DNA from 3 places in the Sporosarcina sp. SAFN-015 genome. Region 3 is predicted to be linked to each of the others. Evidence: riboswitches for the same ligand, from Rfam matches in the RefSeq annotation. Region 3 holds a riboswitch; each other region holds the start of a gene.
What was found. A riboswitch is a leader RNA that binds a small molecule or an ion and turns the genes downstream of it on or off. The one in region 3 is predicted to bind thiamine pyrophosphate.
Positions count from the first base shown of each region.

Region 1: it holds a riboswitch for thiamine pyrophosphate, as region 3 does, so the genes downstream of both, tenA (thiaminase II) here and thiT (energy-coupled thiamine transporter ThiT) in region 3, are expected to answer to the same signal.
Region 2: it holds a riboswitch for thiamine pyrophosphate, as region 3 does, so the genes downstream of both, ACR65H_RS10820 (3-oxoacyl-ACP reductase) here and thiT (energy-coupled thiamine transporter ThiT) in region 3, are expected to answer to the same signal.

Region 1 covers NZ_JBPFDR010000011.1:14,585-25,474, forward strand. Annotated here, with positions in the region: gene ACR65H_RS16590 (YfcC family protein) at 1-1,137, shown strand, start outside; gene ACR65H_RS16595 (transglutaminase domain-containing protein) at 1,220-2,926, opposite strand; gene ACR65H_RS16600 (helix-turn-helix transcriptional regulator) at 3,129-3,332, shown strand; gene ACR65H_RS16605 (hypothetical protein) at 3,334-3,837, shown strand; gene ACR65H_RS16610 (DUF2277 domain-containing protein) at 4,076-4,357, opposite strand; gene ACR65H_RS16615 (mechanosensitive ion channel family protein) at 4,502-5,746, shown strand; gene ACR65H_RS16620 (midas domain-containing protein) at 6,032-7,402, opposite strand; TPP riboswitch at 7,927-8,034, shown strand; gene tenA (thiaminase II) at 8,135-8,818, shown strand; gene thiM (hydroxyethylthiazole kinase) at 8,815-9,624, shown strand; gene thiD (bifunctional hydroxymethylpyrimidine kinase/phosphomethylpyrimidine kinase) at 9,621-10,460, shown strand; gene thiE (thiamine phosphate synthase) at 10,480-10,890, shown strand, end outside.
Region 2 covers NZ_JBPFDR010000005.1:137,643-148,532, reverse strand. Annotated here, with positions in the region: gene ACR65H_RS10860 (transglycosylase domain-containing protein) at 1-1,787, shown strand, start outside; gene ACR65H_RS10855 (DUF488 domain-containing protein) at 2,000-2,545, opposite strand; gene ACR65H_RS10850 (suppressor of fused domain protein) at 2,917-3,978, shown strand; gene ACR65H_RS10845 (hypothetical protein) at 4,125-4,433, shown strand; partial or broken gene ACR65H_RS10840 (SMI1/KNR4 family protein) at 4,520-5,314, opposite strand; gene ACR65H_RS10835 (sigma-70 family RNA polymerase sigma factor) at 5,452-5,988, shown strand; gene ACR65H_RS10830 (helix-turn-helix transcriptional regulator) at 5,991-6,389, shown strand; gene ACR65H_RS10825 (FtsW/RodA/SpoVE family cell cycle protein) at 6,379-7,677, shown strand; TPP riboswitch at 7,981-8,081, shown strand; gene ACR65H_RS10820 (3-oxoacyl-ACP reductase) at 8,216-8,968, shown strand; gene ACR65H_RS10815 (LLM class flavin-dependent oxidoreductase) at 8,987-10,294, shown strand; gene ACR65H_RS10810 (serine hydrolase domain-containing protein) at 10,668-10,890, shown strand, end outside.
Region 3 covers NZ_JBPFDR010000012.1:38,495-49,384, forward strand. Annotated here, with positions in the region: gene ACR65H_RS17100 (amidase family protein) at 1-786, shown strand, start outside; gene ACR65H_RS17105 (DEAD/DEAH box helicase) at 851-2,005, shown strand; gene map (type I methionyl aminopeptidase) at 2,207-2,953, opposite strand; gene ACR65H_RS17115 (magnetosome magnetite crystal formation protein family) at 3,034-3,375, opposite strand; TPP riboswitch at 3,468-3,570, shown strand; gene thiT (energy-coupled thiamine transporter ThiT) at 3,757-4,314, shown strand; gene ACR65H_RS17125 (TspO-related membrane protein) at 4,358-5,089, opposite strand; gene ACR65H_RS17130 (M3 family oligoendopeptidase) at 5,251-7,056, shown strand; gene ACR65H_RS17135 (GNAT family N-acetyltransferase) at 7,064-7,609, shown strand; gene ACR65H_RS17140 (beta-class carbonic anhydrase) at 7,836-8,411, opposite strand; gene ACR65H_RS17145 (hypothetical protein) at 8,552-8,689, opposite strand; gene ACR65H_RS17150 (aminopeptidase) at 8,796-10,028, opposite strand; gene motA (flagellar motor stator protein MotA) at 10,298-10,890, shown strand, end outside.

The DNA of each region.
Region 1 (10,890 bases), on a different contig from region 3:
ATGTTTGCGGTGCTAAAGGCAACCGGAATTATTGAAGTGGTTGTTGACAGGCTAGCAAACCGTTTTGCAAAAAATAGTATCTTGCTGATCCCAATTTTGACAACAGTATTTGCGATTGGAGCAACATTAATTGGAACCCCTGAACTATCGCTAGTTTATATTCCTGTCATTATGCCATTAATTATCGCTTTAGGGTACGATTCAATTGTTGCTGCTGCAATTGCTCTTGTCGGTACGAGTGTCGGGTTTACTGCCGGAGTTTTGAACCCGATTAACGTCGGATTGGCGCAAAAAATTGTAGGCATTCCTGTTTTTTCAGGACTGGAAATGCGCCTAATTCTATTTGTCGTTTCTTTATCGGTCGGAATCATTTTTATCATGCGCTATGCGAAAAAGGTACAGCAGAATCCTTTAAACAGCTATGTTTATGAAGATGACGAAGAAAAAAGATTGCTTTACAAGCAGAAAGAAAAAATTGAAGCGAAGAGCATGAACACAAGACAAAAATATGCTTCGATTGCTGCGCTCCTCTTCCTTGTTATATTAGTATTTGGTGTGCTTCAGCTCGGCTGGTTCATGGTAGAGATGGCAGGTCTGTTTATCTTTATGGGTGCTGTTGTCGGCCTGATTGCTGGACTCAATGCTACACAGATTTCTAATGCATTTACGGAAGGTTTCCGTGAAGTGCTCATGGGAGCCATTATTGTTGGTCTAGCCAGATCTGTAGCTGTCGTGCTTGAAGACGGTCAAATTATGGATACAATCGTTCACAGCATGGGCTCATTAGTCGGCGAATTGCCATCTGTCCTCGGTGCAGTAGGGATGTACCTTGTTCAGCTTGCCATTAACTTTATTATCCCGTCAGGAAGTGGACAAGCCTTAGTCACGATGCCGATCATGGGGCCGCTTGCAGACATTATTGGTGTAACAAGACAGACAGCAGTACTAGCGTTCCAGATCGGAGACGGGTTTGCTCATATTTTATATCCGACTTCAGGTTACTTTATGGCTGCACTCGTTATTGCCGGCGTAACTTGGCAAAAGTGGATTCGCTTCTTTTTACCGGTATTTGCTGTATTTTCAGCCATTGGGATTGTCACATTAGTGATCGCTCAGATGATTCAATATACAGGCTGAGCACATTTGGATATAGAAAAATCCCGCACCTTCGTTATAAAAGGCGCGGGATTTTATATTGCTTAAGACACTGCATACAATTTCAGTACTCCACACCACTTCGGGAATGCGTCTTGAACGCTTCTTCATCCGGTTCGAAGTAATCTTCTGTGTAGTTTGCTACAAACTCACCGTCTTTTATATAGCCGGCGCCCCATGTCGGGTCCATTGTGAGCCATTCGCCGTCCACCTTCACTTCCACCCATGCGTGGCGGGACCAGTTGAAGCCGGATCCGGCAGTGCCTGCTATATATCTTGCTTCCATGCCGGATGCACGAAGTAGGGCAAGGGCGAGATACGTGTAATCCTGGCAAATTCCTTTTTCGAGCTCTAGCACTTTTAATGCGCTATCATCCCACTCGAATTCACTGTTTTTCTGTTTTTCCACGTCATACGCGATTGACTTTGCCGTAAATTCATAGATGGCCTTCGCTTTCTCGCGATCTGACATATCGTCGGTTATAAGACCTTCCGCAATCGCGATAATATCAGGGGCATCCGATTGAACTCCCCGTGATGGCAATAAATCTCGTAAGTCCTCTGTGCCCGTGCTTTCGACTGTGAATTTAGCTACGTCATAATAATAAAACTTGGAACTGTTTTTCTCTTTTATTTCCGGTACACTGACGGTTACGTCATATGTACCCGGTCCGAAGCGCAAGTAGAATTCATCATCAAACTTGTAGTTGACAACAGGAATGACGGCTAATGCCTTATCGTCATCTTTCTTCGTCGTAATATACAGATGTGTCGTCTCTTTTGCGAATGGTGCGTCTTTATCGATGGTGCCTTTTATGCGATACGTTAAGTTGGTTTCTTCACCGCCGGCTGTCGGGTAGGTGAGATTGACCCCACGTTCGTTATAGGTCGTCATGTAATTGATCGGTTCAGTGACAACGTCTGATTCATTGTCGATGTAAAGGATCGTTCCTTCTTGAAAATAATTGTCTCTCTCCTCGTCAGGAACGTAGACTTTTAGCTGATGGACGCCTTTTCCGTAAAATAAAGGAACGTCATATGCGAATTCACCGTTCTTAACAGGAAGCACGTGCTTCCACATTTCACCGTCCTTTTTGAGTTCGAGCATCAGCTGCTCGTTTGTCCCTTTGATGGAAGGGATTTTCCCTTTCAATGTGAACACTTCGTTTTCATTCACATAACCGCTTGCAGGCGCTTCAAGTGATAATCCTGCATCCTGGGCAAAAGGAGTATACGTAAGATCTCGCTGCATCGCAGGGTTGACGTTAAAGACAGTGAATTTTGCCAGATCATAATAGTAATTTTTCCGGTCCTTGCTTGGGAGCATAACAGTAACTTGGTATTCTCCCTCTCCATTGAACAATCTTACGTCCTGTTTAAATTTACCGTCTTGGATAGGCGCATAGTATTCCATCGAGTCGTCGGAAAGCGCTTCTCCATCAAATCTGATTTTGATCCATACATACTTTTCTTGTAATTGGTCCTGATTTTCAACAGTTCCCACCACTGTGAAGACTTCATTCACCGCAAAGTTTGTATGCGTCGGTTCGAGTAACGCAGCTCCCACTTCTTCGCTATAGGATGTTAATTCCAATGGAGCCATTTCAAGTTCAGCGTTTTTCTTTTCCACAATCGCTTCATAATCAACCTTCTGCTCCTGCTTTTGCTCGGTAGGTTGATGCGTTTCTTTTATAGCAGCAGACTTATCTGCACAGGCGCTTAATAAAAGCAGACATAACAACGAAACAATCGGTATATGTATTTTTTTCATAGACGACGGATTCCCCCCGGGATTTTTTTGATAACTATACTATAACAAGTTTTCAAAACTAAATCCTAAGCCTCTCGAATGAGGTAGTAAGTACTGGATTTCACCAAAAGCTAATTTATTTTGTTAATTATACATAACTTAATGTTAATAATACTTTACATGATGTTAAGAATACTGTACATTTAATATAGGAGGAGTTTACATGCTGAAAAACAAGGTTCGTGAGCTGCGTGCCCGTCAAGAGTTTACACAAAGTGACCTCGCCAAAATGGTAGGTGTCACAAGGCAGACGATCGGCTTTATTGAAAAAGGGGAGTTTTCACCATCTGTTACGTTGGCATTGAAAATTGCGCAAGCATTCCAATGTGATCTTAATGAAGTATTTTGGTTGGAAGGGGAGGAATGAAATGAAAGGCGATATGAGGTATACGTATCCGATATGGCAAATGGGTTGTATTTTATTGCTAATCGCTCTCACGTCGATAATTGGATTCATGTCGGACTTTGAATACTCAAATAGTCCGGAAAGCTTTCTATTTCAGTTTAATTTAGAAGGCCTCGGCTTTTGGTGCCTTCTCGCTTGGCTCATCGTCTTAGTTATGTATCTACTTATATTTAGATGGAAAATTCATCTCCATAATAAGCGGAATCCGAGTCATCGGCTGAAAATCATGACATTAAAGCCGCAGGAATATATGGATGATGACGAGTTGTTTGAGGAAGTGACACGACGTGCGACGCAGAAAGTCTATTCTTATTTCACAGTCGGCCTTCCGTTCTTGGCAACCATCTTTTTGATTTTACCGATTGGGAAGGTCGGAATGCTGAACATTTTGCTCTTGCTCGCCATTGGACAATATTTTATTTATTACCGGACAATGAGGCGGTATATGAAAGAGGATACCGAATAACTAGGGGGAAATTGAATGCATGTTTAAAGAAAAGGGGTTTATGGAGTTATTTCCTTATTCGGAAGACACAAGATTGGGCGAAGCAAAGTTTCAATGAGGTTAAACAAAGAAGCTGATCAACCCAATCGTGGTCAGCTTCTTTTGGTATTTATATAGATTACGATGAATTGTCATAAGTGTGTGTTGCACAGGTACCGTTGCTGATAAATCTGTACTACACTGAAATAAATTTATAGTTTTAATTCTGATTTTCCAATCCGAATCTTTTTGCATTACGAGCCCGAGCCCGTTCAGCTTCAATTTCTCGATTTCGGGGTTCGGCATTTGTTACCAATGTGTTTAGTAATTTTTGTGTAGCGATCGCCACTTCCTTAACAGCGAGATTGATAGCGTCCTCGTTTACCTTGGAAGGCTTGTTATATCCAGAAACTTTCCGAACGTATTGGAGCGAGGCGGCATGAATTTCATCCGTGGTAGCTGGAGGGGAAAAGTTGAACAGCGTTTTAATGTTTCGGCACATGTCGTCTACCTCATTTATGTAGTATTTTTACGATTGTACCATATTCCACTTATTCACATCACGGCCTGTATAGGAGGCTGAAGAAAGTGGAGACCCCTTACTTCTGTTATAATGGAAAGCAGATTACGTAAAGGGGAGAGATAGATGAATTTTATTCGTAACCGGCTTTTAGGTTACGGAGTGGATGACGCTTTGGTTGACACGCTGTCATTTGTCATCCTGGTAACTATAATCACACTCCTATGTATCATTGCGAACTTTATTACAAAACAAGTGATTATCCGATTTATCGCTCATATTGTGAGAAAGCACAATATTAAGTGGGGTAATATTCTGTTGGAGAGGAAAGTGCTCCGGAGATTGTCCCATTTTGTGCCGGCGATCATTATTTATTCCTTTGCAGCCAGCTTTCCCACGTATCGTGCGGCGATCGAAACGTTGGCGCTGACATATATGATGATAGTGGCATTCAGTGTCATCAATCGATTATTAAGTGTGTTTAATGATATTTATCAGACGTATGAAATATCAAAAACGAAGCCGATAAAAGGGTATATTCAAGTTGCTAAAATAGTTGTCATCATCGTTGGTATCGTTTTGGTCATTGCCAATTTGATGGGGAAAAGTCCGCTTATCTTGCTTAGTGGAATCGGGGCTCTGTCAGCGGTGTTCATGTTAGTGTTTAAGGATTCGTTATTAGGTCTTGTGGCGGGTGTCCAGTTATCAGCAACTGAGATGGTTCGCATGGGCGACTGGATTGAAATGCCGAAATACGGTGCAAATGGGGATGTCATTGATATCTCTTTAAATACGGTAATGGTGCGAAATTTTGATAAGACGGTGACGATGATTCCGAGCTATGCGCTCATATCGGATTCATTCATCAACTGGCGCGGTATGCAGGAATCTGGCGGACGACGCATTAAGCGGGCTTTGCATATCGACATGACGAGTATTACGTTTTGCACGGATGAAATGATCGAGCATTTTAAACAGATCCGCTATCTATCGGATTATATTGTTAGCCGTGAACAGGAAATTCTGGAGTACAATATTGCAAATAAGATCGACCGAAGCAATATCGTAAACGGTAGGGCGATGACGAATATCGGCGTCTTTCGGGCTTACATTATTGAATACCTTAAACACCATCCCGGCATCCATCAAGAAATGACATTAATGGTAAGACAATTGGAGCCCGGAGAGAATGGCTTGCCGATTGAAATATACGCGTTTGCGAATAGCACGCAATGGGCTATTTATGAGGGCGTCCAAGCGGATATTTTTGATCATTTATTTGCCATTGCAGGGGAATTTGGACTCCGCGTGTTCCAAAACCCGGCAGGAAGCGATTTAAAAGCATTGGCCCGAGGAGTACAGAATGAATGAATCGTTTGAATTGTTTCGGTGCCTGTGCAACGAACAATTCAGATAATACAATACAATTGCATAAGATAAATGAAGAAGCCAACCAAATCAAGACTTGGTTGGCTTCTATGCTTATTATTATAAGAGACAATGAATTGTCATAAATGTGTGGTGCACAGGCACCGCATTAGTTTTAATTTATATTAATTTCGCCGTGGGGCATACGGTTTAGGCAGGGAATAATGATATCCCCTGTTAGTATGGGATGCATTGCTTATTCAGTTTTAGTTTTAGTTTGTTGCTATCTTATTTTTTAAGCAATCCGAAAAATGAGTTGTATGCTGTGACAACTTGGTTGTAGTATCCAACGAGTTTGTCCCAAACTGTTGTTTGAACATCTTCTGTAACTGTTTCTTCAGGAGCTTCTTCTTCAGTAGCAGGTTCTTCCACTACATCTTCACCGTCACCGGGTACTTCTGTTGCATTTTCTTCATCAGCCGGAGCATCAGTAGCTTCTTCTTCGTCAGCAGGAGCGTCGGTAGCTTCCTCTTCGTCAGCAGGAGCGTCGGTAGCTTCCTCTTCGTCAGCTGGCGCATCAGTAGCTTCTTCTTCATCAGCTGGTGCATCCGTAGCTTCCTCTTCATCTACAGGTGTATCTGTAGTTTCTTCCTTGTCAGCAGGTACTTCTTCTGCTTCTTCACCTGGCAAGACAATCCCAAGATGATTTTGGATAGCAAGATTGTAGTAGTCAATCAAACTTACATAATTTTGTAAGATGGATTTGTACTCATTTACTTGCTCGTCTGTTATAATAGAATCGGTTGATTGGTCAGTTGGCGTAGTATCTTCATTGATATTTTCGTCAGCTGGCTTTTCTGTTTCTTTGGCATCTTCTTCTACAGGTGCATCCGTAGCTTCTTCATCTTCAGTTGGAGTATCTACGGCTTCCTCTTCGTCAGCAGGAGCGTCCGTAACATCCTCTTCATCTGCAGGAGTCTCTACAGCTTCCTCTTCATCAGCTGGTAGCTCAACAGTTTCGTCTTCCTCAACTGGAGCGTCCGTAGCTTCCTCTTCATCCGCCGGAGCATCAACAGTTTCTTCTTCATCCGCCGGAGCGTCTACAGCTTCTTCATCGTCAGCTGGAGTATCTACAGCTTCTTCTTCATCCGCCGGAGCGTCTACAGCTTCTTCATCGTCAGCTGGAGTATCCACAGCTTCTTCTTCATCAGCAGGAGCATCTACAGCTTCTTCTTCATCAGCCGGAGCGTCTACAGCTTCTTCTTCATCAACTGGAGCGTCTACAGCCTCTTCATCGTCAACTGGAGTATCAGTAGCTTCTTCATCGTCAGCTGGAGTGTCAACAGCTTCTTCATCGTTATTAGGTATATCTGTTGTATCATCGTCATCTGTAGAATCATCATCACCTGGTTCAGCGGCTACAAAGTTTTTATTGGCAATTGTACGCATGAATTGTCCTTTTTCAGGTGAGCCCGGAATAGTTGTTGCGTAATGGGAAACCTTTTCACCGTGGTTATTAAACTCTTTTTCGCCATTTTCAGCTGCAAAAGCTGAACCGCCTGCTCCAAAAATAGCAGCAGTTAGCATTGATGTCGACATGACAAACGGTAAAATCTTCTTTTTCGTGTTCTTCTCATTACGATTCGTTTCGTTAACCAAGAATGATCAAACTCCCTTTTCATAAATTTTTTTTGACTTGCTTACTAGATAATGAAGCGAAATAACACTCATTCTTTCAAGTCGTTATGTACATCCGCCTCCTTCTCAAGTAAAAAGTATAGGGATCGTTTTTTACTATTCTCTCAAAACTTCCAACCGAATAGTGTAGCAGTGTCCCTTCTGCACATGACTAACAATAACAAAAGAAAATAACAGTGGTGTGACAACCAATTAACAAGTATTCATGGAAATATTAACCGTTGTAATAATATAAATACGTGTGAAAAGACTAAAAAGAGGGTTAAACCTAATTAATTCGACCCTCATTATCCAAATTATTCCTATCTGAAAAACGTTAACAACATGCTATGCGTCTGCGATATATTACTTTGTAAATACATTTTCGAATGGACTAAATGGTCTAGCGTTGTTTATTTCCAAATATTACAGCCGGGTTAATCAATGATGTCACAACCTTGCGAAACTACTAAACTATGTTATAGTGGAGATGAAAACTGAAAAGAGTTAACCACTGGGGGAGTCTTTGTGAAAGACTGAGACGTGTATCGATACGCGGACCCTTCGAACCTGATCTTGCTCATACCAGCGTAGGGAAGTGGATCGCACATCTTCCAAAGGTTATCTTACGCCGATTTGCGAGCCGCTTCTTCAACGATTGTGTTGAGTGAAGCGGCTTTTTTGGTTTTCCAAAACAAAAGAGGAGTGGTTGGAATGACGTTTTGTGAAGAGGTACGGAAGGAATGCAACGATGTTTGGGAGGCAAGCTTTCATCACCCGTTCATCGCAGCACTTGCTGAAGGGACATTGCCTGAAGAGGTGTTCAAACATTATGTTCTGCAAGACTCCTATTATTTGAAGCATTTTGCGAAAGTGCATGCGATGGCAGCTGTACAGGCAACGGATTTATTGACGGTGCAACGGTTTGCGCAACATGCGGATGGAACTTGCGGGGCGGAAATTTCATTGCATGAAGGCTTCTTTGGAATGTTGGGCGTTACAGATGAGGATATTGAAAAATTCGAGCCGGCGCCGACGGCATATGCGTACACGTCGCATTTATACCGGGCGGCGTTGGAAGGTGACTTGGCCGCTACATTATCCGCATTATTGCCATGTTATTGGCTGTATTACGAAATAGGCGAGCGGTTGAAGGACGCGAAACCGAATCATCCGATTTATGACAAATGGATTGCTACGTACAGCTCTGAATGGTTCGAACAGGCAACCCGTGAACAGATCGACCGTTTGAATAAACTGACCGAACAACTTCCAAAGCAAAGACGTGAACAATTGAAAGCTCATTTCATTAAGAGTACCCACTATGAATTGCAGTTTTGGGAAATGGCATGGACGAAGCAAAAATGGTCACTTGAAACAAACGAGGTACATGTATGACAGACCAATTACCATTGTTGGATGAACTGCGTCAGCAAAACCCGTTAGTGCATTGCATTACGAATCATGTCGTTTCAAACTTTCAAGCGAACGGCCTGTTGGCATTGGGGGCTTCTCCCATCATGGCGGATGCAATCGAGGAGGCGGCGGAAGTATCTGCCATTTCCTCGTGTACATTGCTTAATATTGGAACGTTGGACAGTTCGGCTGTTGAATCAATGATCGCTGCCGGAAAAAGCGCTTCCTTTAAAGGTAAGCCCCTCGTACTGGATCCTGTCGGAGCAGGAGCGACTGCTTTCCGAAAACGGACGGTCGCTAAACTTCTAAAGGAATTGGATATTACACTCATCCGCGGAAATGCAGGTGAAATTGCATCCATCGCGGGTGTTGAATGGAAAGCGAGAGGCGTCGATGCGGGTGTCGGTTCGGCAAATATTGCCGAGGCTGCTAAAGAGGTGGCCAGCCGCCATCGTTGTCTCGTTGCGGTAAGCGGTGAGACTGACATCGTGACGGATGGTGAAAAAATAATCCGTATAACAGGAGGGCATTTGCTCATGACGCGAATTACGGGCATGGGTTGTCTGTTAAGTGCTGTGTCCGCCGCTTTTCTTTCGGTCGGTAAGGATGCGCCGATTGATATAGTTGCATATAGTCTTGCGTTTTACAAAAAAGCGGGTGAATTGGCGGCAAAGCAAGCTTCTGGCCCAGGAGATTTTGCTGTTCATTTCCTAAATGCTTTACACCAATTGGACGGTGAAGCAATCAACTTCGATCACCATTGTTTTATAGAGGAGGTTGTCAAATGACTTCGGTTGCACTCACAATTGCAGGCTCGGACAGTGGAGGCGGGGCAGGCATCCAGGCGGATTTGAAAACATTCCAGGAACTTGGGGCGTTCGGAACGTCCGCATTGACGGCCGTAACCGCTCAAAATACGTTAGGTGTCCATGCGGTCCAGCCGATAGAGACGGAAATTGTCATTGCCCAAATTGAAGCGGTGCTAACTGATTTCACAGTCGGAGCTGCCAAAACCGGGATGCTGTTCTCTGCAGAAATTATTGAAGCGGTTGCCGATACATTGAATCGTCACGAGCGAATCCCTTTAGTCATTGATCCCGTGATGATAGCGAAAGGCGGTGCTTCGCTTCTTCAGCATTCAGCGATTGCAGCATTGAAAGAGCACCTCATTCCAACAGCGACACTCTTGACGCCCAATATTCCTGAAGCGGAAGTGTTGACGGGAATGACGATCGTTTCAATGAAAGACATGGAGAATGCCGCAAATCAACTGCTCCAGATGGGAGCTGGAGCCGTACTGCTGAAAGGGGGGCACCGGGTAGATACTCCTTATGCAGAGGATTTATTCATGTCAGCGAACGGCGAAAGCTTTCTTATGAGAAGCAAGCGGATCGATACGAAAGACACGCATGGCACGGGATGTACTTTCGCTGCAGCCATTACGGCAGAGCTTGCGAAAGGGATGCCAATGAATGAAGCAGTTGTTACCGCAAAATACTTTATCCATGCAGCAATTGAAGAGGGGCTATCCATTGGCAATGGACACGGGCCGACAAACCATACGGCGTTTCGGAATCGGGGCAATGCTGAACGGAAGGAAGTCGAATTGATTGAGAAACGTTGACGTTACGCTTTACTTCATAATGGGTTCGACGAATGCTGAGAATCCGCTCTCCGTATTGGAAGACGCTTTAAAAGGCGGAATCACTTGTTTTCAGCTCCGTGAAAAGGGGGCACACGCACTTGTCGGGAAGGAGAAGAAAGCATTCGCGCAAAGTTGCCAGCAGTTATGTGCACAATATGGCGTGCCGTTCATCGTGAATGATGATGTCGATCTTGCCCTAGAAATTGACGCGGATGGCGTCCATGTCGGGCAGGACGATGCTGAGGCGCGATTTGTCCGAAAAAGGATTGGGCCCGGAAAGATATTGGGGGTTTCCGTCCATACAATAGAAGAAACAGAAGCGGCTATGTCAGCGGGAGCGGATTATGTCGGCATGGGGCCTGTATATCCGACGAAATCGAAAGACGATGCGAAACCGGTTGCTGGCACA
Region 2 (10,890 bases), on a different contig from region 3:
CATTTACTCAAAACCTGTTAAAAGGTGAGGTTGTGGCTGGTGGAAGTACGATCACTCAGCAACTAACAAAAAATATATTTTTAACCCAGGATCGTACATATTCTCGTAAATTCAAAGAATTACTTATCGCGAGGAAAATTGAGAGAACTTATTCTAAAGATGACATACTGGAACGCTACTTGAATCAAATTTACTTTGGCGAAGGAGCATGGGGTGTTCAACGGGCTGCGCAAATCTATTTTGGAAAAGATGTTAGCGAGTTAACGTTAAGTGAATCTGCTACATTAGCGGGATTAATTAAAGCACCTTCCCATTTATCTCCTTATAAAGACATGGAAAAGTCGGTGGAACGCCGCAACATTGTTTTATCGTTAATGAAAAGTGAAAAGTATATTAGTCAAGCAGAGTTCGATGAAGCGGTCGGACAAGAAATTGTGTTAGCCGATTCAACAATGACGGATTATAAAGGGAAATATCCATATTATATTGACTATATTATTGACGAGGCGGTCGACAAGTACAAGATTTCGAAAAACGAAGTGCTGTATGGAGGATTACATATATATACAGCGTTAAATCCTGTCATCCAAGATGCCCTTGAAGAAGTGTATCAGGATGATCGTTATTTTCCGAAGAGCAAGCCGGATCAACTCATTCAAAGCGGTTCGGTCTTCTTGAATCCTAAAACGGGTGGAATTAGTGCCTTGATCGGGGGCAGAGGAGAATATACGTATGGACGCTTTAATAATGCGACCGAGCTCGTTAGACAACCGGGATCATCCTTGAAACCACTTGTCTACACTGCGGCATTGGAGCAAGGCTATCATATTTCGGATTTGCTCGTTGACGAACCAATTAACATTAATGGATATTCTCCGCAAAATTTCGATCATAAGTTTAGAGGGCAAGTGACAATGTACGATGCAGTCACCCAATCGTATAATATCCCTCCCGTCTGGCTGCTACATAACATCGGAATTGAAATTGGCGTGCGGACCGTAGAGCGTTTCGGAATCCCATTGGAAGAAAACGACCATAATCTTGGCCTGGCATTAGGGGGCTTGCACAAAGGAACTTCACCCCTGCGAATGGCTCAAGCTTTCTCTGCATTTGCGAATGATGGGGTTATGATGGAAGCCCATGCTATTGTAGAAATAAAAGATTCAGAAGGCAAAGTCATTGGAAAATGGCGTGAACAATCAGTAGAAGTAACAGAAGCGGAAGTTGCTCAGCAAATGACCTATATGCTGCAAGGTGCTGTCGAAGTTGGTACGGCCAAGAAAGCTCAACTTTCAGGGATGGAAGTTGCCGGTAAAACAGGCACCACCCAGCTGCCATTCACGGGTGTAGATGGATCGAAGGATCATTGGTTCGTCGGCTATACACCGGACATCGTAGGTGCGGTTTGGCTAGGCTATGATAAAACCGATCCTGAACATCACTTAACGTCGACTAGTAGTTTCACAGCCCCACCAATTTTCGGGCAAGTCCTATTAAGGTCAATGAGTGAATATCCTACGAAGGAATTTGATTTACCGTTAATCGCTAAAGATAAAAAAGAGCTTGAGAAACAGAAAGAAAAGTTGAGGGAGAAAGAACAAAAAGCGGAAAAAGAGAAAAGGAAACAGGAGAAGAAAAAAGAGAAAGAACGGGAAAAAAGAGAGAAGAAAGCCAAGAAGGAAAGAGAGAAAGAAAGGAAAAAGAAAGAAAAGGAGAAACGGGAAAAAGAGATGGGGAAAGAAATAGAAGATAGCCTTGACCGATTGAAGAAGTGGATACAAGAATGATAAAGCAAAATGCAAAAAAGGATATTGAGAAGTTGGTCTTGTTTAAGGATCTACATGATTTCGATGCAAAGGAAACCAGTTCTGATTAAAAATGATCAGAACTGGTTTTTTCTTGAAATCGGAGTAAATCGATTTCATTATCATCAATGAAAAACTGGGGAGCCAATTTGATGTTGGGGAGATAGGATAGAGGGCATTGTCCCGTTGTACCATCACAATTTCGGGTACACAACCGTCCCGTTTTCCTCGATGATTGGCATGGCGCCCCATTTTCCAAGTTCGTGTGCGACCAGTTCGCCGCCGTCTTTTGTCGGGATGATGTGGGTGACTTCCCACTCATGAGCAGCAAGCCAATTGCTGATGAGCAGGCGATGGCAGCGGGCGGGGTGGCGCTCTGAGCAGCAGTATGCAGTCCTCTTCGATTTGGCCAGCTTCATCAGTTCATCGACGCCTTCCTGGAAGCAGTGCGACAGTGTGTAATCCGCATAATTATGGAACGAGGCATTCTGCCAACCGTCATTCAGTACAGGGGAGACCAGGTCGGAGGCGGGCCGCCTTCCGCCGAGATCAGGCATATGGCAGTACGCGATGTTGGCATTTGGCAGCCACTCCGCCATCGTTTCTTTTTTGAACCAAGGAAATTTACGGCTGCCCGGAAAAGACCGAACATCGACGAGCTGCTCAATCTTCGCAAGCTTGAGCAGCTCGATAAATTCTTCTTTTGAATGTGAATAATGGCCGATCGTAAAAATCTCCAATTCGTAACCCCCTCTGTTTATTACAAGTTTTCCACTGAAGGGTGCGGGTAAAACATAGCAGTGGAAAGCGCTGTACAGAACTTGCGATTGCCTCGGATGGGGGATTGAAACAGAATCGTCTCTGAATAAGAGAAGAGTTCGGGGTTTATCGTTCGCAGTTACATAGATGACTGCTTCACTATTCAAGCTACTCCGATTTGGATACTTATGCTCTATAGGAAAACTGCTGATTTAGGACATGAGGCCTTTATTTATTTTCTTCAAGTTTTAGTATAATAAATAGATTGTGAAAATGGAAAATATATAAAGTAGGACCAGTTTATCCAATTTAGAACATGACTGTACATAGTGAAGAAATAGGAGGAAAACAAATGGCGGAAGAAGTGAACACAACAGGTTGGGATGCAATTGAAGAAGCGGCAACGAAATTATACGGGGATCAGGAACCGAAGCATTATGGGACTGCGATTCCTTATTTGCTTGGCGGACAAGACCCATTGGATGGCCTTAGCGCGTATAAGGCGGAAACACCTTCTCCACATTGGCATATTATTACGTTTGGCTTTTCCGAGCTTTATGAGAAGGAATCGGAAAATGCCGAGTATAGCGGCTACGGGTTTGAGCTTTCGTTTCGGGTGTCCCGCACTGATGATGAGGAAGAGCCTCCTGCATGGGCTTTGAACCTTCTTCAAAATATGGGGCGCTATGTGTTTAACAGCGGCAACGTTTTTGCTTCAGGTGATTATTTGGATGCGAATGGTCCCATCTGCTTGGGAGCCGATACGGAGTTAACCGCTCTTGCTTTTATCACCGATCCAGAGCTAGGTATACTGCATACGCCTAACGGACGCGTTGATTTCCTTCAAATGGTTGGGATCACCGAGGACGAGCTGGAGGCGATGAAAGTATGGAATACAGCTGGTCTACTAGAAGCTGGAAAAGGACAGATTCCAGGTTATCTTACGGATTTATCCCGAACTTCGATGCTTCAAGTTCCTGCCGTTCAGGAAAGTGTTCAAATCGGCATAGACCGCGACGGTTCGAGCACTGGTTATTTATTTGTGGATCAATTGACTTGGGAACCCGGTAAGAAAGGGTTGTTCAAAAAGAAGCCTTCTGTGCTCACAGTAGGAGCGAAGCAAGCTGAAACGGTTGGAAAGTTGTTGCAAGGCCGGTTGCTGAAGGGTAGAGATTTGAGATTAGTAAGTAAAGAGGCAAACGTCACATTGGAGCTTGCTCCAACGACTGGATTCGAAACAGTTGAGGGCACGGTCCATTTACGTCTTGATGAAACAGTTGTCAACGAGCTAATGCATAAACTTCTTCCAATAGAAGGAGAAATTCATTTGTCTTCTACTAACGACTTCATCATACAAGTCGTTAAAACGTACATTAAGGATCAAGATGGACAGGTCATCTCTATCGTTGGATAAAGGATCGAAACATTGTTTACCTAAGAATTTATTTAGAGGTAAGTATTATGACCACGCATTGTCCACTATTTTTTCTGCAAGCTGCATTTAGGGCGAACACTTTTCGTCATGTTCCGGTGGAAAAGGCTACTAAAGGAGAGACGCAAATGAGTGACATCAACTCTCAAAATTGCAATCTAAATATATGGTATTACCTACCTGATAATGTATGGGATAAAGTGAAAAATATATATGAGAGTATGCCGGGGTGGAAAGGATATAAAGATGGAATTCCTTATTGGTTCGGGTGTGAAGAAGATAATGTTTTCATTACGGCCTCCGTTGAACCAAGCGGATTATCTTTTTATGCGCGGATGAGTAATGATGATTGGCATTCCTGGATAGAGAGATTTAAATTGGAAGCGACACAAGTATTAGGATTTGCTGTCGGTGAACCGGAGGAAGGATTTATGTAACAATGCAATAACATGCAATAATGTCGTACGTGGAGAAGCCGGAATGGTAAGAGCCCGCTTTTAAAGCGAGCTCTCCATGAACCTGATTAAGCTTCTCGCAACGTATTAATAACTTCCTCCGCATAGGAATCGGTAAACCGGATCATCCCGTTCTCCTGTACAATCCGCCCTTCCTGCATGCGAATATCAAGCCAATCTGTAATGAAGGAAGGGGCATAGCCGCCTTGGCCGAATTCATCACCAAATACGATGATGCTCGGATAAACAGCTACATATTGATCGCGGCTCGTGTCTGGATTTGCCCTCGTATATAACCAAAACTGTACGTCATACATGACATATGATAATTCGTCTGCGTGAAATGAAAAATGGCCTTTCTCTTCGACAATCCGTGTACAGATGCTGCGGATTTTCTGTCCCACCTGCTCCAATTCGATTACCCGAGAGCACAGCTCCTCCAGCAGAGGAGAAAATTTGCCGTATGCTACTTTCCCCATGGCCTCGATTTTATCTTCCTCAGAAGTATCATATTGTTCATCGTTCACTAAGCCTTTAATAAACTCCTCGAAATTAGCGGCTAGGAAGGTAATCTTATAATCATCTTCCTGATCGACATGGACAACTGCAGGTTCGCCATCTGAACCGCTTGCCCGATAGTCTAACATGACGACATCATGACCGGCTGAAGGGCAATCACAGATCACCACACCGATATCAGGATATCCCCATTCCTCAATCATAAAAGGACTGCCGAGATCCCCGCACAGTGAATAGCTTTTCTCGCGACCAATTCCCATAATCCCCGAAATGGCAATATGATTTTCCGCCCAAGAAGTCGGTTCCTCTGTTGGAAAGTTGGTGTTCTTCGGCACCCCGCCATTCTAGAATTATCCCGGTAATGCTAAATACAAAGGCTGTCTATCGCTATTATTAGAAGTTCATATAGACTGCTATATATTACAAATAAAAAAACTTCTGCCAATCGGCACTCGTCTAATGTTATGAAGGGGGATATGAAGTGGATAGCTATTCAATTGAACAAACGAAGTTACTACCGTATGAAAAGATCATTGATGAACTCATGATTGATTATGGTCAAGATATATTACAGCTTGTTATGCAATACGTACATAACCTCTCCGTTGCGGAAGATTTAACACAAGAAATTTTTGTAAAGTGCTATAGGGCATTGCCGACATTCCAGTTTAATTCTTCAATGAAAACTTGGTTATGGCGCATTGCGATTAATCATACAAAAGATTATTTGAAAAGCTGGTATGCAAAAAATGTAGAAGCGACCGAAGATAATCGAATCGCACAAGTGAAAAGTGGAGTTTGTGTCGAGCAGCAAGTTATTAGGCAACAAGAAGATGAAGAACTAGCACGTACTGTGTTCGCACTACCGCTGAAATATCGTGAAGTCATCTATTTATGCTATTACGAGGAACAATCGATGAAGGAAATAGCAGACGTCCTGCAGCTAAACAAAAGTACCGTGAAAACGAGATTGCGTAAAGCAAAACAATTATTGAAGAATCGATTGGAGTGTGAGTAGGAGTGGAAGAACGCTTAAAAAATTTGAAAAAAGCAGTCGATCAAACTGTCTTTAATAAAGTAGAATTTAAAACAAAACATCGACAGCAAATACATAAACAGTTACAAGTATTATCCTTACAACAAACATTACTATCCATGCTCACAGAATCAAAGTCAGGCACGGAAATAACGCAAATGCTGCATGTCCGTGGTGTCGAGCAAATTGTTCATAATGAAGGGATGATTTATTCGGTTTTACATGAAGCCGAGCAGCACGGTTGGCTTTCTGCAAGGTGGGAAAGTGGTGTGAAGTACTATCAATTAACGAAGCTCGGGAAAAAGCGATTACAGCAAGACAATGCGCATGAAAAGCTATCTCTTAAGGAACTAATTTGGGGGGTGCGCATGAATGTTGATTAAGGAGTTTCTACAGCAAGTTACAAGCTATATCCGTTCAAAAGAGGCACGTAGCTATGTAGAAGAAGAATTGCACCACCATCTGACGAAATCCAAACAAGCCTGGGTGAATTCAGGCTACTCTTCAATAGAAGCTGAGCAAAAAGCCATTGAGGAAATGGGCTCTGCTTCACAGCTCGGAAAATCAATGGACAAAATTCACCGGCCAAAATGGGATTTCTGGCTAATTGGCGCAGTGTTGCTATTGATTGCTGTAAGCATTACACCAATCTTAACGACAGATTTCAGCCATCGATTTGGTGTAGATATGACGAATTACTTTGTTAAAAATAAAATCCTTCATATCATACTAGCCGTTGCAGGGATAGCCGTCATCATGTATTTTGATTATCGTAAACTGCAATGCTATAGTATGTTCTTTTATAGAGGGGCACTGTTGTTATTAATCGTTCTCTGGGCTATGCCCAACATCTTTGTTAATGGAGAAGCAATGTATAAAATAGGTCCAATTCGTTTGCAGGCATGGATGGCGCTTCCGTTGTTATTAGTAGCCTTTGCAGGATTTTTCACTGAACGCAAATGGAGAGGTTGGAAACTGACTGGATTATTTCTACTTCCAATATTCTTATTCATGATGATAGGAAGTCTTTCTGTAACGCTACTATATATGGGAGTTGTAGCCGTTTTGTTTAGCTTTAGCTATTTCAACCGAAAAGCGAAGCTTATTGTGTTTTTAATAGTAGGGGGAATGGGGTTAGCGATAGCGGCATTTAGTGTTTATGCATATCACTATTTACTTGAGCCATATCAAACAGTACGCATCAGAGCTTTTTTACATCCTGAATTATATGCGGATTCAGCAGGCTACATGATGCTCCAATTAAATGAAGCACTTGCACGGGCTGGCTGGTTCGGGGCAGATAGGCTTCACTACATTCCTGAAGCCCACACTGATTATGCTTTGGTACAGCTTATTCAATCGTATGGCTATGTTGCAGGACTCGCAGTCATTGGTATCATATTCGCTGTTGCGCTACGCATTTTGTGGCTTGTTACTACAATGCCACAATCATATGGTAAGTTACTCGTTATCGCAGCAGGAACATTATACAGTTGCCAGAGTATTTACTCTGTTTTAATGGTGTTTGGCTTCTTACCACTAACAGGCGTGCCGTTACCGTTTATTAGTTACGGGATTACACCATTGCTGATAAATGCCTTTCTAATAGGCTTAGTCTTAAGCGTCTATCGGAGAAAAGCGTTTATCGGAAAACAAATTTACTCTGCATAAATCATCCATCTGAAGATGATGGCAACACAGAATGTGTGACGCTAAGTATATCATTGTCTCTATGGCAAAGATATTTGACTGGCGTCAATATCGGATCAAAAACAAAAATATCGGGTTTACATTTATCACTCTGTCATTTCGTTCATGAGCAGTAAAGCATTGTTACTCAAGGGCGGACAAGCACCAAGGAAATAAATGGTCCAGTTGTAATAGATCATACTATATGATATGGTTTAAAGTGCAAACTAATAGAAATATTATAAATGGCAGCATGATCTTTTATAAAAACTTTAAAAACTTAATAGTATGCACTAGGGGTGTTATTTAACTGAGATGAGTAGAGACTCAAACCCTTTGAACCTGATCTAGCTGAAACTAGCGTAGGAAAGTGTAAACTCTCGGACATACGAAGAGGGATGACTCTGTCTTCTTTTTGGTGTGTCGTCATAGTTTTACGCAACTTTCCTTTTGGAAGGTTGCGTTTTTTTATTAGCTGCCATTTACCGATTCAAAACGTATAAGAACAGGAGTGGTTAGGATGAGTAAAGTCGTATTGGTAACAGGAAGTAGTCAAGGACTAGGGGCAACGATCGTAAGAACATTGGCAAGCCAAGGATTTCGGGTAGTCGTCAATTACAATAAGAGCAAAGAGGCAGCCGACAAGATTGTTTCCGAGATTGGAAAGGAGTATGCGATTGCCATTCAAGCTGATGTAACCAATCGAACAGAAGTGGATCGTATGGTAGAAGAGGCAACTGACTATTTTGGGCAAATTGATGTTGTGGTGAATAATGCATTAATCGATTTCAAATTTGATCCAATCAAGCAGAAACCTTTCGCAGAACTAACTTGGGATGACTATCAAAGACAGTTGGATGGTACTTTAAAAGCAGCATATAACGTAATTCAAAGTGTCATACCTCAATTTATTGAACGACAAAATGGAAGTATTATCAATATAGGGACGAATCTATTTCAGAATCCTGTCGTTCCTTATCATGAATATACAACAGCGAAAGCCGGATTGATCGGTTTTACACGTAATATTGCTGCCGAGTTAGGAGCATATGGCATAAAAGCGAATGTCGTTTCAGGAGGCTTATTGAAAACAACTAACGCCAGTGCTGTTACAACGCCGGAAGTATTCGATTTGATTGCAAGTTCTACGCCACTGAAGAAGGTCACCACGCCACAAGAAGTAGCGAATATGGTCGCATATTTGTCTTCAGACAATGCAAGCGGTATTACAGGGCAGAATATCACAGTCGATGGCGGTTTAACAATGAACTGACAAATGGGGGAGTGAAAAATGGTTGAAATGAACGCAAAACAACTAAACTTAGGTGTTTTGCTGTATGGCTGCGGACACCACCAAGCTGCGTGGCTTATGCCTGACTCAAGTGTTGAACGGATTGGTGATATTACCTATTATCAAAACTTAGCCAAGTTGGCGGAAAAGGGCCTATTTGACGTCGTATTCTTTGCAGATAATCAATCTTTTGTAGGCAAAGATTGCAGTGATATGCCGGCGTTTTGGTTTGACCCGCTCATCAATTTAACAGCCATATCCCAAGTGACAGACCATGTGGGATTAGTTCCAACGATATCAAGTACTTTTTCGAATCCTTTTACAGCTTCACGACAGCTTTTAAGTTTAGACCATCTTACAAAAGGTCGTGTAGGTTGGAATCTTGTTACTTCAATGACTGATGTTGAAGCACAAAATCATAGTATGGATAAGCTGCCGTCTCATGATGAACGCTATGAAAAAGCAGATGAATTTGCTACTTTAATGAATCATTTATTTCTTTCATGGGATAGCAAAGCGTTTCTGCATGAACGTGAAGAGAAAAAATTGATCGATCCTTCACACATCACGCCATTTCATCACGAAGGTACCTACTTTAAAGTGTGTGGTCCGTCCACTACGCCGAAAAGTCCTCAAGGTAAACCGGTCGCAATGCAGGCAGGGGCGTCCAAGCAAGGCATTGCATTAGCTGCAAAGCATGCAGATGCAGTTTACTCAGTGTCGTGGAACTTCAAGCAAGCAAAAAGGTTTCGAGAAAAAATCAATGAGCAAATGAAACAAAGCGAGAATAGCAACAGATATATTAAAGTGTTTCCGGGCTTAGTCACCTATGTCGGCAAGAGTCGTGAAGAGGCTTTAGCCAAGAAAGCGGCATTAGATGTACAGTTACCTATTGACACGGCATTAAAACAGCTGAGCATTTTTATTCGGCAAGACTGCTCCAATTGGGCACTTGATGAAAAGGTTCCACCATTGCCGCCTGTGGAGGAATTTACTGGACCGGTCGGCCGATATGAGACGATAATAGAAATTATTCATGATACAAACCCAACAGTAAGGGAATTATTGGGGTATCTAAATGCTGGTGGAGGACATTTCACGCTCATCGGCACACCTGAAGAGATTGTCGATCAGATGGAGCTTTGGTTTAAAGCAGGGGTAGCCGATGGATTTAATCTTATGCCTCCCACATTGCCGAGTAGTTTAGAAGACTTTGTTGAATTCATAGTACCGGAGCTGCAAAAGAGAGGTCTTTTCAAAAAATATTATGAAGGACATACATTACGTAGACATTTAGGGCTAACATAATAAAAGATCATGAAAAGGGGAGCGATTCAATAACGCTGCCCTTTGGATTCCGTCTATAGCCCCAGAAATTCCGTTGGTTTTTCAGTATAATCAACCCTTTCCAATTCCACATATCAACATTCAATATACGTCCAGATACGGCCCTATGAATTCCGTAGAATTCACGTGCCATTTTTGTGTCTCCGATTGTTGTGGCAAGCAAGTCTTTCATTTCACTAAATAGACTTGTGGCGTACTTCGACGGTCCATTGTCCAACACAATTGAAGGCTTCTCATTTAGTTAGTTAAACTTTTGGGAAGCCTCTTTTCCTGCATGCAAATAGACATCAACTAATATAATCAAATAGTCTGCAAGAAGGGAGGTTAGGAACTGATGGTGACTAAAAAATACGATGAGATCTTTAGCCGAGTCGTGAAATCAAAGCATATACATGAGTCTGTACTATTTATCCAAAATGGAAATGGGGATTTTTCATACAAAAATGAGTATGGGGGCAAGAGCATAGATGCGCCATTGCTCATGGCAAGTATTACGAAGCTGTTTACAACTACATGCATTTTAATTTTGCTGGAGCAAGGGAAACTCTCATTAGATG
Region 3 (10,890 bases):
TTCACCCAAGACACACCAGGGCCATTCGCTCGAACTGTAGAAGACGCGGCTATTACATTCGGCTTGATGGTCGGCTACGATGAAACTGATCCAGTCACTAGGAAAGCAGAGCGTTTCAATGGAATAGATTGGCTCTCCATATGTGACGCAACTTCGCTTGCAGGCAAAAGAATTGGCATTGCCAGATCCATTTTTGTAAGGGAGATTTCGACGGAGAGGAAAGAAAAGTTCGAGGAAGCGCTCCAACATTTTGAATCATTAGGTGCAGAAATTATCGACCATATCGATTTAGGGACGATGGAAGACGATTTAGGCTATGACGTCCTCCTGTATGAATTCAAAGCGGCATTGAATGAGTATCTTGGAAAAACGCCAGCGACGAACCCAATCCGTACGTTATCCGATATCATTCAATTCAATAAGGAACATGCAGAAGAAACGCTGGAATTCGGTCAAGTGATGTTGGAAAAAGTAGATCGGACGAGCGGAACGTTGACCGAGCCGGAATATATTGAGGCATTTTTGAGAAACCGCCATCTGGCTGGAGAATTAGCTCTAGATCGGGCTTTTGACGAACATAAGATTGATATGCTTGTGTTCCCGCAGGATCATGGCTGCAGTTTTAGCGCCGCAGCTGGGTACCCGGCCATTACGGTTCCATCATCCTTCACGAAGGAAGGCGAGCCTTTTTGCATTACAATATGCGGCAAAGCGTATTCCGAGCCGGAATTAATCGGCTATGCCTATGCATATGAACAGGCGACAAAAGCAAGAAGAAAGCCTTGAACACTTGAAAGAAATGCAAATCCGGTTCATTATAAGATAAGGAACAGTGAAAGCGGGGATGAGAATGTCCTTCTTGGAAAAAATGGACGATAGTATTAAAAAGAAATGGAAATTTGAAAGAGAAACACCGATTCAATCGCAAATGATACCGGAATTATTAAACGGCCGGGACGTAGTGGCGGAATCACCAACCGGGACAGGGAAGACGCTTGCATATGTTTTGCCGATTCTTCAGCAAGTGGACGGGAAGAAAATGCAGACACAGGCGTTGATTATAGCTCCTTCCCAGGAATTGTCGATGCAAATCGTCAATGTCATCCGTGAATGGGTGGAAGGCACGGATATTACAGTCACCCAGTTGATCGGCGGCGCGAATATGCAGCGGCAAGTTGAACGATTGAAAAAGAAGCCGACGATTGTTGTCGGAACTCCGGGACGCCTCGTGGAACTTGTTAAAGCGAAGCGTTTAAAAATGCATGATATTCGGTATATCATTTTGGACGAAGGTGATCAGTTGTTATCACGGGATTACCGCGTCATTGTGAAAGATTTAATCGAAGCGGCACATCCTGAACGTCAAGTCGCTGTCGTATCAGCAACAATTACGAATGAAATTGAACTTGTCGCTAAGAACCTATTGGATGAGCCTGTCCGGTTGCATGTCTCTGTCGATGATATGCCGTTGTCGGGCAAAGTAGTCCATTCATTCATCAAGACGGATGCACGAGATAAGACAGACCTTCTTCGAGGACTGTCGCATCTGCCAGCCATAAGGGCGCTCGCTTTTATGAATAATGTCGATCAGCTTCGAATGAAGGAAATGAAGTTGCAATATAATGAGGCACCTGTTGCGGTTCTATATTCCTCAATGACAAAGTTCGAAAGGCAGGAGACACTGGAAAGCTTCCGAAAGGGCGATATCCGAATATTGATTGCGACGGATTTGGCTGCAAGAGGACTGGATATACAAGGACTGACCCACGTCATCCATGTCGACGTCCCCCATACGACCGAGCAGTATTTGCATCGCTCCGGTCGGACAGGACGTGCCGGGGAGGATGGCGAAGTGCTTACATTGCTATCGTATCCTGAAGAACGGACGTACAAGAAGCTGACGAAAGGGTTCAAGCCTGTCCAAAAAGTCTGGTATAAAGGAAAGCTGACCGAAGGGAATTCGAAGACAGTAGGCGGTCAGAAAGACGTTAAGAAGAAAAGATAAAAGGAGGCTATCCAGAAAGTCAGTTTTAACGACTTTCTGGATAGCCCTTTTAATTAGTGCAAGTGATCATAAATCGTGGTGAGTGATCATAAATCCTGGCGAGCGCTCATAAATCCCGGTGAGTGATCATAAAACCTCTCCCTACAAAAAGAGACTGTCAGAAAGTCGATTCATCGACTTTCCGGACAGTCTCCTTTGTTCTTATAGCTGTGTAAGTATGATCGGTTCATCTTTTGTGACGATGATTGTATGTTCAATTTGAGCGACGAGGGATTTATCAGGCGTTACGAATGTCCATCCGTCTCCGAGCTCAATAATATGCTCAGCTTTCTCGGAAATGAATGGCTCAACCGCTAAAACCATACCTTCCTGCATCAACGTTTTATCCCAAGCATCATAATAGTTAAGTATATGTTGCGGCTCTTCGTGCAGCGATGTTCCAATCCCGTGCCCGGTCAAGTTCTTTATAACTTTCAGGCCGTTATCCTTAGCTTCCCGCTCGACTGCCTTCCCGATCTGGTTCAACCTTGAGCCTGCTTTCACTTTTGTCATTGCGCGGTCAAAAGCGAGTTTCGCTACGTCGCAAAGCTGTTGCTTCTTCTCATCATTCGTGCCGACGACGAATGAAATGCCTGTATCTGCAAAGTACCCGCCATATGATGCGGAAACATCGATGTTGACGAGATCGCCATCTTGAATGACGCGTGATCCAGGGATGCCGTGGGCTACTTCGTGATTGACACTGATACATGTATACCCAGGGAATTCATATTGGTCAATCGGCGCGGAGACAGCTCCGCGCTCAGCAAGAAGTCGTCCTCCGATTTCATCAATCTCTTTCGTCGTAATGCCTGGCACTGTGGCAGCTTTCATCGCTTCCCGCACTTCTGCGACGATGCGGCCGATTTTTTTCAGTGCCTCGATCTCTTCGTTGTTTTTTACAATCATGATTTACAGGTCCCTTCCTCGAAACGTACTTTTCCAGCTAATTATAACATAATTATTCGATTCTCAAGAAACGTATGCGTTTATTTCAACACTTTTACACCTTGATAAACGTTCCAAATGACGACAATCAAAAATAGCAGACCATAGATGAGCATGAACAGGAAAGGGGCAAGTCCCCAAAAATCAAATTGCCCTGTTAACATTGTATGCATTCTTGATTCATACGAAACCATTGAAAACGTAAAGAGAATAAAGCCAGCTATGAGAAGCACTACGGGTATAAGATGTGATATGAGTGAACGCTTCGCATGTCCCTTCACGTCATGATCGTCCGTGACGAAATAGACAATCGCGGGCAATAATAGCGGTGAAAAAAAGATGCTGAAATAACAGAGAGCCGATAGTAGTTTATTATTGGTCATAGGCTTACCTCCCGCAATTCTAATAAGTAGTTTACAATATCATCTTGCTTATAACTACTGTAACATATACAATGGAGACGACAATTGAATTACACGACCACAAGGGGTGCCTGTATTGGCTGAGATTGGACGTTTTGTCCTGACCCTTCGAACCTGTAAGTTCATGCTTGCGTAGGGATGTGGATGGAAACTGACATATATCGATGTCTCGGTTCTATCCGGGATGTCGTTTTTTGTTGTATAGGAAAAGTGGCTCTATGTTACTATTCGTTACCTTGATTGGCTTTCTGTAAACTAATTTATACTGCCCTCAGGTCGAAGCAGAAAACCGCGTTTTCTTCATTCCGTATCCCTCCGACAAAAAAAGAGGAGGAGTTTCAATTGGATCGTAAAAGACTTCAGTTATTGTTGGAGGTTGCTATTTTAGGAGCTTTATCATTTGTCTTGGATAATTTAACGTTATTCAAAATGCCACAAGGCGGTTCCATTACCTTATCGATGTTGCCGATTATCTTGATGGCATACCGTTGGGGGCTTGCTGGAGGATTGTTGACTGGGTTTATTACAGGTCTTCTTCAAGCGGTAATAGGAGGTTATATCATCCATCCAGTGCAAGGTGCTTTGGACTATTTTTTTGCCTACACACTAGTTGGATTGGCGGCGTCTACACATGGTTGGTTGATTAAAAGTAAATTGGCTGGGCGCAAAGGTTCAATGGCTGCGGCAATTGCTGTGGGGACGGTTCTAGGGGGCCTTTTTAGATTTTTAGCCCACTTCATTGCCGGAATGGTATTTTTCGCTGATGCCGCCGGTGATAAGCCCGCTTGGTTATTTTCTTTAGGATATAATGCAACCTATATGATTCCATCCATCATCTTGTGCGCAATCGTAGCGGTCATTTTATTTACATCCGCACCTAGACTTATTCAAAGGACATAAAAAAGGAGTAGGCGTATGAGAAATTCATGCGCCTACTCTGTTTTTATTGTTCCACACGTCTTCCCGAAAACAGAAAGATACAAGTGATGATGACTGCGGATAAGAAGATAGCTGCTGCGGAGATGAATAGCTCCTCTATCCCGTTTCGGACAGCAATCCCGATAAAGACCCAAACAAAAACGAGATTCATTACATAATCCTTGTAATGGTACATAAAATGTAAAGCGAACGCTGTGGAAATCGTTAAAAAGATGACCGTCCATAACGGATCGCTTAATCCCAATCCTGACCAGCCGTGAATCATAAGAAAATAACTGACATTCTCAATAGTCGTAATGAAAATCCATCCAGTGAGCAAACTGATCGGAGCTCTTCCAGTAAGTAGGTTATCCCGTTTCGGGAAACTTCCGTAAAAAATGAGCAACACAATAAGTAGAGCAATTTTCGCAATTAAAGTGCCAGTAAACAATTCGAAATGCCAAAGGAAAATCCAAGCAATATGAAGAAGGCTACTTAATACGAAAAGGAAAGTGAAGCGGTTTTGATGCGCGGAGCTCATCTCGTGGAAAGTCTTATTGAATTTGAAGATCCAGAAAAAGAGCGCCATATAGATCAACCAACAGACGACAAGTACATAGTCGGCCGGCAAAAAAAGCATCGGCAGCCGATTTGTAATCTCTCCTGTTGTATTTCCATTCAAAGAGAAAAAGCTTGCGATTACATTCAATATTATGACTGTACATAGTGACAGGGTCATCAGAAGTATTTTAGACATAGTACATCCTCCCTCTGAACAGTATACATAGGAATGTGAATTAGTGCGAAGGAAAGTATGAAATTTCCGTCACAAATCTAATATTTCGAATCCCGAAGATTCATGGTATAATAAAAACATGTTTTTATTAAAATTTTCTAAATCATTAGGGGGATCATTCATTGACTACTACAAAAACGTATTCACAAGTATGGGATTTAGATGTATTTTTTAAAGGCGGAAGCGATTCAGAGGAGCTTCGTACGCATTTGGATGCGGTGAAACAACAGATTGGTGAGTTGGAAAGTCTTGCATCCGCTACACAAACACCAACATCCGTCGATGAAGCAGGTAAAATTCTTCACGTAATTGATGAAATCAAAAACACTGCAAAAAATTTAAGAGAAGCTGGCGCTGTTATCGGTTGCTTCCTTGCTGCGAATACGAAAGATAAAAAGGCGCTCATTCTACAAGCAGAAGTAGGTACTTTAGGAGCACGATTCCAGACGGCAGTGCTAAAAATCAAACAAGTCGTTGCAAAGACGGAAGAATCCATTTGGAAAGAATTACTTGCGACTGAACAATTGTCTCAATTCGATTTTATTCTACAAGAATGGCGCGAAGAAGTTCAATTGAAACTATCTGAGGAAGAAGAAAGCCTCATTACGGCATTAAGTGTCGATGGGTACCAAGGTTGGGGACAACTATATGATCAGCTCGTAGGAGACATTACAATAGAAATGACAGTAGATGGGGAAGAAAAGAAGCTTTCCGTAGGACAGGCGAATAACTTAAGTTCCCATGCAGATGTTAGCGTGCGCAAGGAAGCATTTGAAAAACTAGAAGAAGCTTGGGAAACGAAAGAGGATTTCTTCGCGTCCACATTAAACCACTTGGCGGGCTTCCGTTTGGCTGTCTATGAAAAACGTGGATGGGATTCTGTTTTGAAGGAACCCCTTATGAAAAATCGGATGAGCCAAGAAACACTAGATGCAATGTGGGGTGCAATCAGCGCAAATAAAGGACCTTTTGCACAATATTTAAAGCGGAAAGCCGAACTATTAGGAAATGAAAATATGAATTGGTATGATTTAGATGCACCGGTCACGTCATCCACGAAGGAGATGTCTTACCAAGAAGGCGCTGAATTTATTTTGGAGCATTTCGGTAAATTTGGTCCTGAATTGGAGTCGTTTTCAAGGAAAGCATTTGAAGATAGCTGGATTGAAGCGGAAGACCGTGCGAATAAGCGTCCAGGAGGTTTCTGTACGGGAATGCCAGTTTCTGAACAGTCTCGTATTTTCATGACGTATAGCGGCTCTATGTCCAATGTTGCGACGTTGGCACATGAACTCGGCCATGCGTTCCATTCATACGCTTTGCGTCCTGTTCATTACATGAACCGTCAATATGCGATGGGGGTTGCGGAGACAGCTTCCACATTTGCGGAAATGATCGTTGCGGACGCTTCTGTCAAAGCTGCAGAAACGCAAGAGGAAAAACTAGCATTGCTGGAGGATAAAATTCAGCGCAGTGTGGCATTCTTCATGAATATACATGCACGTTTTCTTTTCGAAACGCGTTTCTATGAGGAAAGGAAAAACGGAGTTGTCCCTGCTGCAAGATTGAATGAATTAATGGCAGAGGCGCAAAAAGAGGCATACGCTGGCGCTCTTGATACTGTACATCCGCATTTCTGGGCTTCGAAACTGCATTTCTATATTACGGGAACACCATTTTATAACTTCCCATATACTTTCGGATACTTGTTCTCATTGAGTATTTATGCGAAAGCAATTGCAGAAGGCGAATCATTTGAACAGAAGTATATGGCGCTGTTGCGTGATACAGCTGTCATGTCTGTTGAAGATCTTGCGATGAAGCATCTTGGAGAAGATATTACAAAAGAAGAGTTCTGGGCAAAAGGTGTGGCATTATGTGTGAAAGATGTAGAAGAGTTTTTGAAAATAGCTTCCGAAGAAAGGTGAAGACGCATTGATTCTGCTTGAAGGGCGAACTTGTTATTTACGTATATTGACAGAAGACGATGCAGCAATATTCACCGAGCTGCTCAAAGCGAATCGAGAGTACTGGACTGTTTTTGAGCCTCGTCACGAATCGAGCTATTATACGGTTTCTGTCCAGCGGGATAAGATAAGGGAATCCATTTATCAAATGAGAGATCGGCGCGAATACAATTTTGGGATTTTTGACGCCGAAACAAGCAGGTTAATCGGTCACATCTCATTATACAGCATAAAGCGACTGCCTTTCTCAAGCGGTTTCGTCGGTTATTCTATCGACGAACGGGAAACAGGCAGAGGGCTTGCAACTGAAGCGGTGAAGATTGTTAAGAAGTTTGCATTCGAAACAGTTTCATTGCATCGAGTCGAAGCTTTTGTTTCTCCGCGGAATGCCGGTTCGGTGAAAGTGCTGGAGAATGCAGGCTTTGTCCGAGAAGGATTGCTGAGAAAGTTATTGTACATTAATGGTTTTTGGGAAGATCATTATATGTACGCAAGCTTAGCAGATGATTATTGAAAGGGTAAGGCCGCCTGGCGGAAACTAACAGCTAAAATAAAAAGCCGATTCTTCTAACGAAGAATCGGTTTTTGTCATATTACCCCATCCAGCTTCGGGTGCTAGCTGCTCGGGTCATAAGTCAGCTACGCTGCACGGCAAAGAGCGCCTTTTCGCGCATCTACCTAATGCCTGTCACAGCTTAGCGAGCGCCCTCCGCTTTTGTCATTTCCCGGGAAATCTAATGTCATTTTTCGTCGATTGCTTCATATCCGTCAATAATGACATCCAATAATCCGGTGTCAGGATGTGCGACAAGGCCATGGACAGGAACTTTGCGATCCATAAGTGGGTGATTACGCACTTGGTCCACGCTTCGTTTCACGCTCTCAGTAACATCACTGAATCCGCGCAGCCAATCTTTCATATCGACTCCAGAGTACTTTAACGTTTTAAATAGATTTTTGTCTACGCCGCGTGCGACCATTTTTTCAATCATCTGGTCTGTATCTATGGAGCTCATCCCGCAGTCATGATGGGCGATTATATATACTTCTTCCGCCTTCAATTCATAAAGAGAAATAAGGATGCTTCTCATGACGCTGCCAAATGGATGAGTAACGATCGCTCCAGCGCTTTTAATGATTTTAGCATCGCCATTTCGCAAATTCATAGCTTTCGGCAGAAGCTCTATAAGTCTTGTGTCCATGCAAGTCAAAATTACAATTTTTTTATCAGGGAATTTTGTAGTGGTGTATTCCTCGTATTTCTTTTCGTTGACGAATTCTTTATTGTACGCAATGATTTCAGATAAGACAGTCATATAGCGACCTCCGTTTTCTAATTAAGTTTTCTTTAACTAAAATAGTTCTCTTGATCCGGCATCTTAGGTGTGAATATTGATTCGACTCATAGTAAATAGTACAGAAAAAGAAAAGAGCTGCCAAGTGGCAACCCTTTGTTTTATTTTACTTCCGGTTTTGGATCGATTGTTTCTGCATCGGCGGAATTGAGAGCTTTCCCAAGATAATGCATTGTAAATAATGCTGCTATACCAAGGACGATAGCATATCCAATAACTGTAGTATACATCAAGCCCATGATGAGACCCCTCTCTACAATGAATATTTATTATACATCTCATTATACTATAATCCTGCAATAATTAAAGAGGAGATTGAAATGTTTTAAGTAATTGTGTCTAAAATCAGAATGCCCAGCTTCCATTACGGAATACAGGCTCGACAGTTCCATCCTCCAAAACTCCATCTATATCCATATCTGCAGATCCAATCATGAAGTCGACGTGTGTAATACTTTGATTGAGTCCACGTTTTTCCAATTCATCCGAAGACATCGTTTTACCACCTTCAAGACAGAAGGAGTATGCACTCCCGATTGCTAGGTGATTCGATGCGTTTTCATCGAAAAGTGTGTTGTAGAATAATAATCCTGATTCTGAAATTGGGGAAGCGTGTGGAACGAGAGCGACTTCGCCTAAATGTTTAGCCCCTTCATCCGTATCAACGAGACGTTGCAGGACTTCTTCGCCTTGGCCAGCTTTCATTTCGGTAATTCGGCCATTTGCAAAAGTTATTGTGAAATCATCGATAATATTTCCACCGTAGCTTAAAGGTTTCGTGTTCTTTACGTAACCGTTTACACCATCTTTATGAGGGACTGTGAACACTTCTTCGGTCGGCATATTTGCCATGAACGCGTTGCCGTCAACATTGACACTCCCTCCTCCGCACCAAATATGCCCTTTCGGCAGTTCAATCGTCAAGTCTGTACCAGGTGCTTTGTAATGAAGTTTCGCATACGCCTTTTTATTCAAGTAATCGGCTTTTTCATTCAAATTGCGGTCTAGTTCCTTCCATGCTCCGACAGCATCTTCCTGATCTGCCCGAACCGCCTTAAAAATAGCCTCCCATAGTGCTGGAACTTGTTCGGATTCATCCAACTCAGGGAACATTTTTGCAGCCCAAGCCTTTGAGGGAGCAGCAACGACTGACCAGCTGAAACGATCTGCCATCATCATTTTTCTGTAATTGCTCAACGCTTTTCCGCTAGCCTTTTGTGCATCCGCAATTCGTGAAGGATCGACACCTTTTAGCAAGTCAGGACTTTGTGAAACGATACTTACAAATGCCGCCCCGGCTTCTGCTAATTTTTCACGCTCCATTACTTTCCATTCAGGGAAATCCGAAAAAGATTCGGCTGGCGCTTTTTCATAACGCAATTTTGTCAGTTCATCATCAACCCAATCAACGATGACATGTCTTGCGCCGATAGAATAAGCCTTGGCAGCCACCTTTCTGACAAGCTCCACGGTCTCGATGGAAGCGCTTATGTAGAGCGTTTGGTCCTTTTGAATATTCGATCCAACCTCTACGATTAGACTTGCGTAGTTCTCCAACTTCTGTTCAAATGTCGACAACATAAATACCTCCTTCGTCTGTATGTATTAATAGTACTCTAGAGTCAGAAGACAGGCAAAGGGAAAAAGTGATAATTTATAGAAATAAAAAAGTCTTTACTAAGCTTTTGAATTTACATTGATTACCTGCACAAATGATCAAAGGACAAAATGTGTATGCAAGGTGACATTTCATTGAAGAACTATATTTATTATTCGAGATGACTAAAGAATGTGGGAGATATGTCGAAATAAGAAGAAGTAGACTGTAGGACATGGAGGGTACTCATATGGATTTATCAACCGTTTTTGGACTTATCCTAGGAATCGTTGCGCTTTTTGTCGGAATGATAATGAAAGGCGTAACACCGGATAATCTGTTAAATATAGCCGCTATCCTTATCATTATCGTTGGAACGATGGCAGCGGTTGTCATCGCATTTCCGATGAAGGAAATCAAGCGAGTGCCGAAGCTGTTCGGCATTATCTTCAAAGAACAGCATTTGACTGCTGACTCGGATTTAATCAAAATGTTTTCCGGTTGGGCAGATATTGCAAGACGGGAAGGTTTGTTGTCATTGGAAGCGAAAGCCGATGAAATATCTGATCCATTTTTGAAAAATGGACTTGGCCTTGCTATCGATGGACAAAATGCCGATTATATCCGTGATGTTCTTACCGAAGAAGTAGAGGCAATGGAAGATAGGCATTCTGCTGGTGCACTCATCTTTTCACAAGCTGGTACTTATGCACCGACGCTCGGTGTGTTGGGAGCGGTTGTCGGTTTGATAGCTGCATTGAAAAATATGAATGATATCGATGCGCTTGGACATGCCATATCAGCAGCTTTCATCGCGACATTGTTAGGTATTTTTACAGGGTA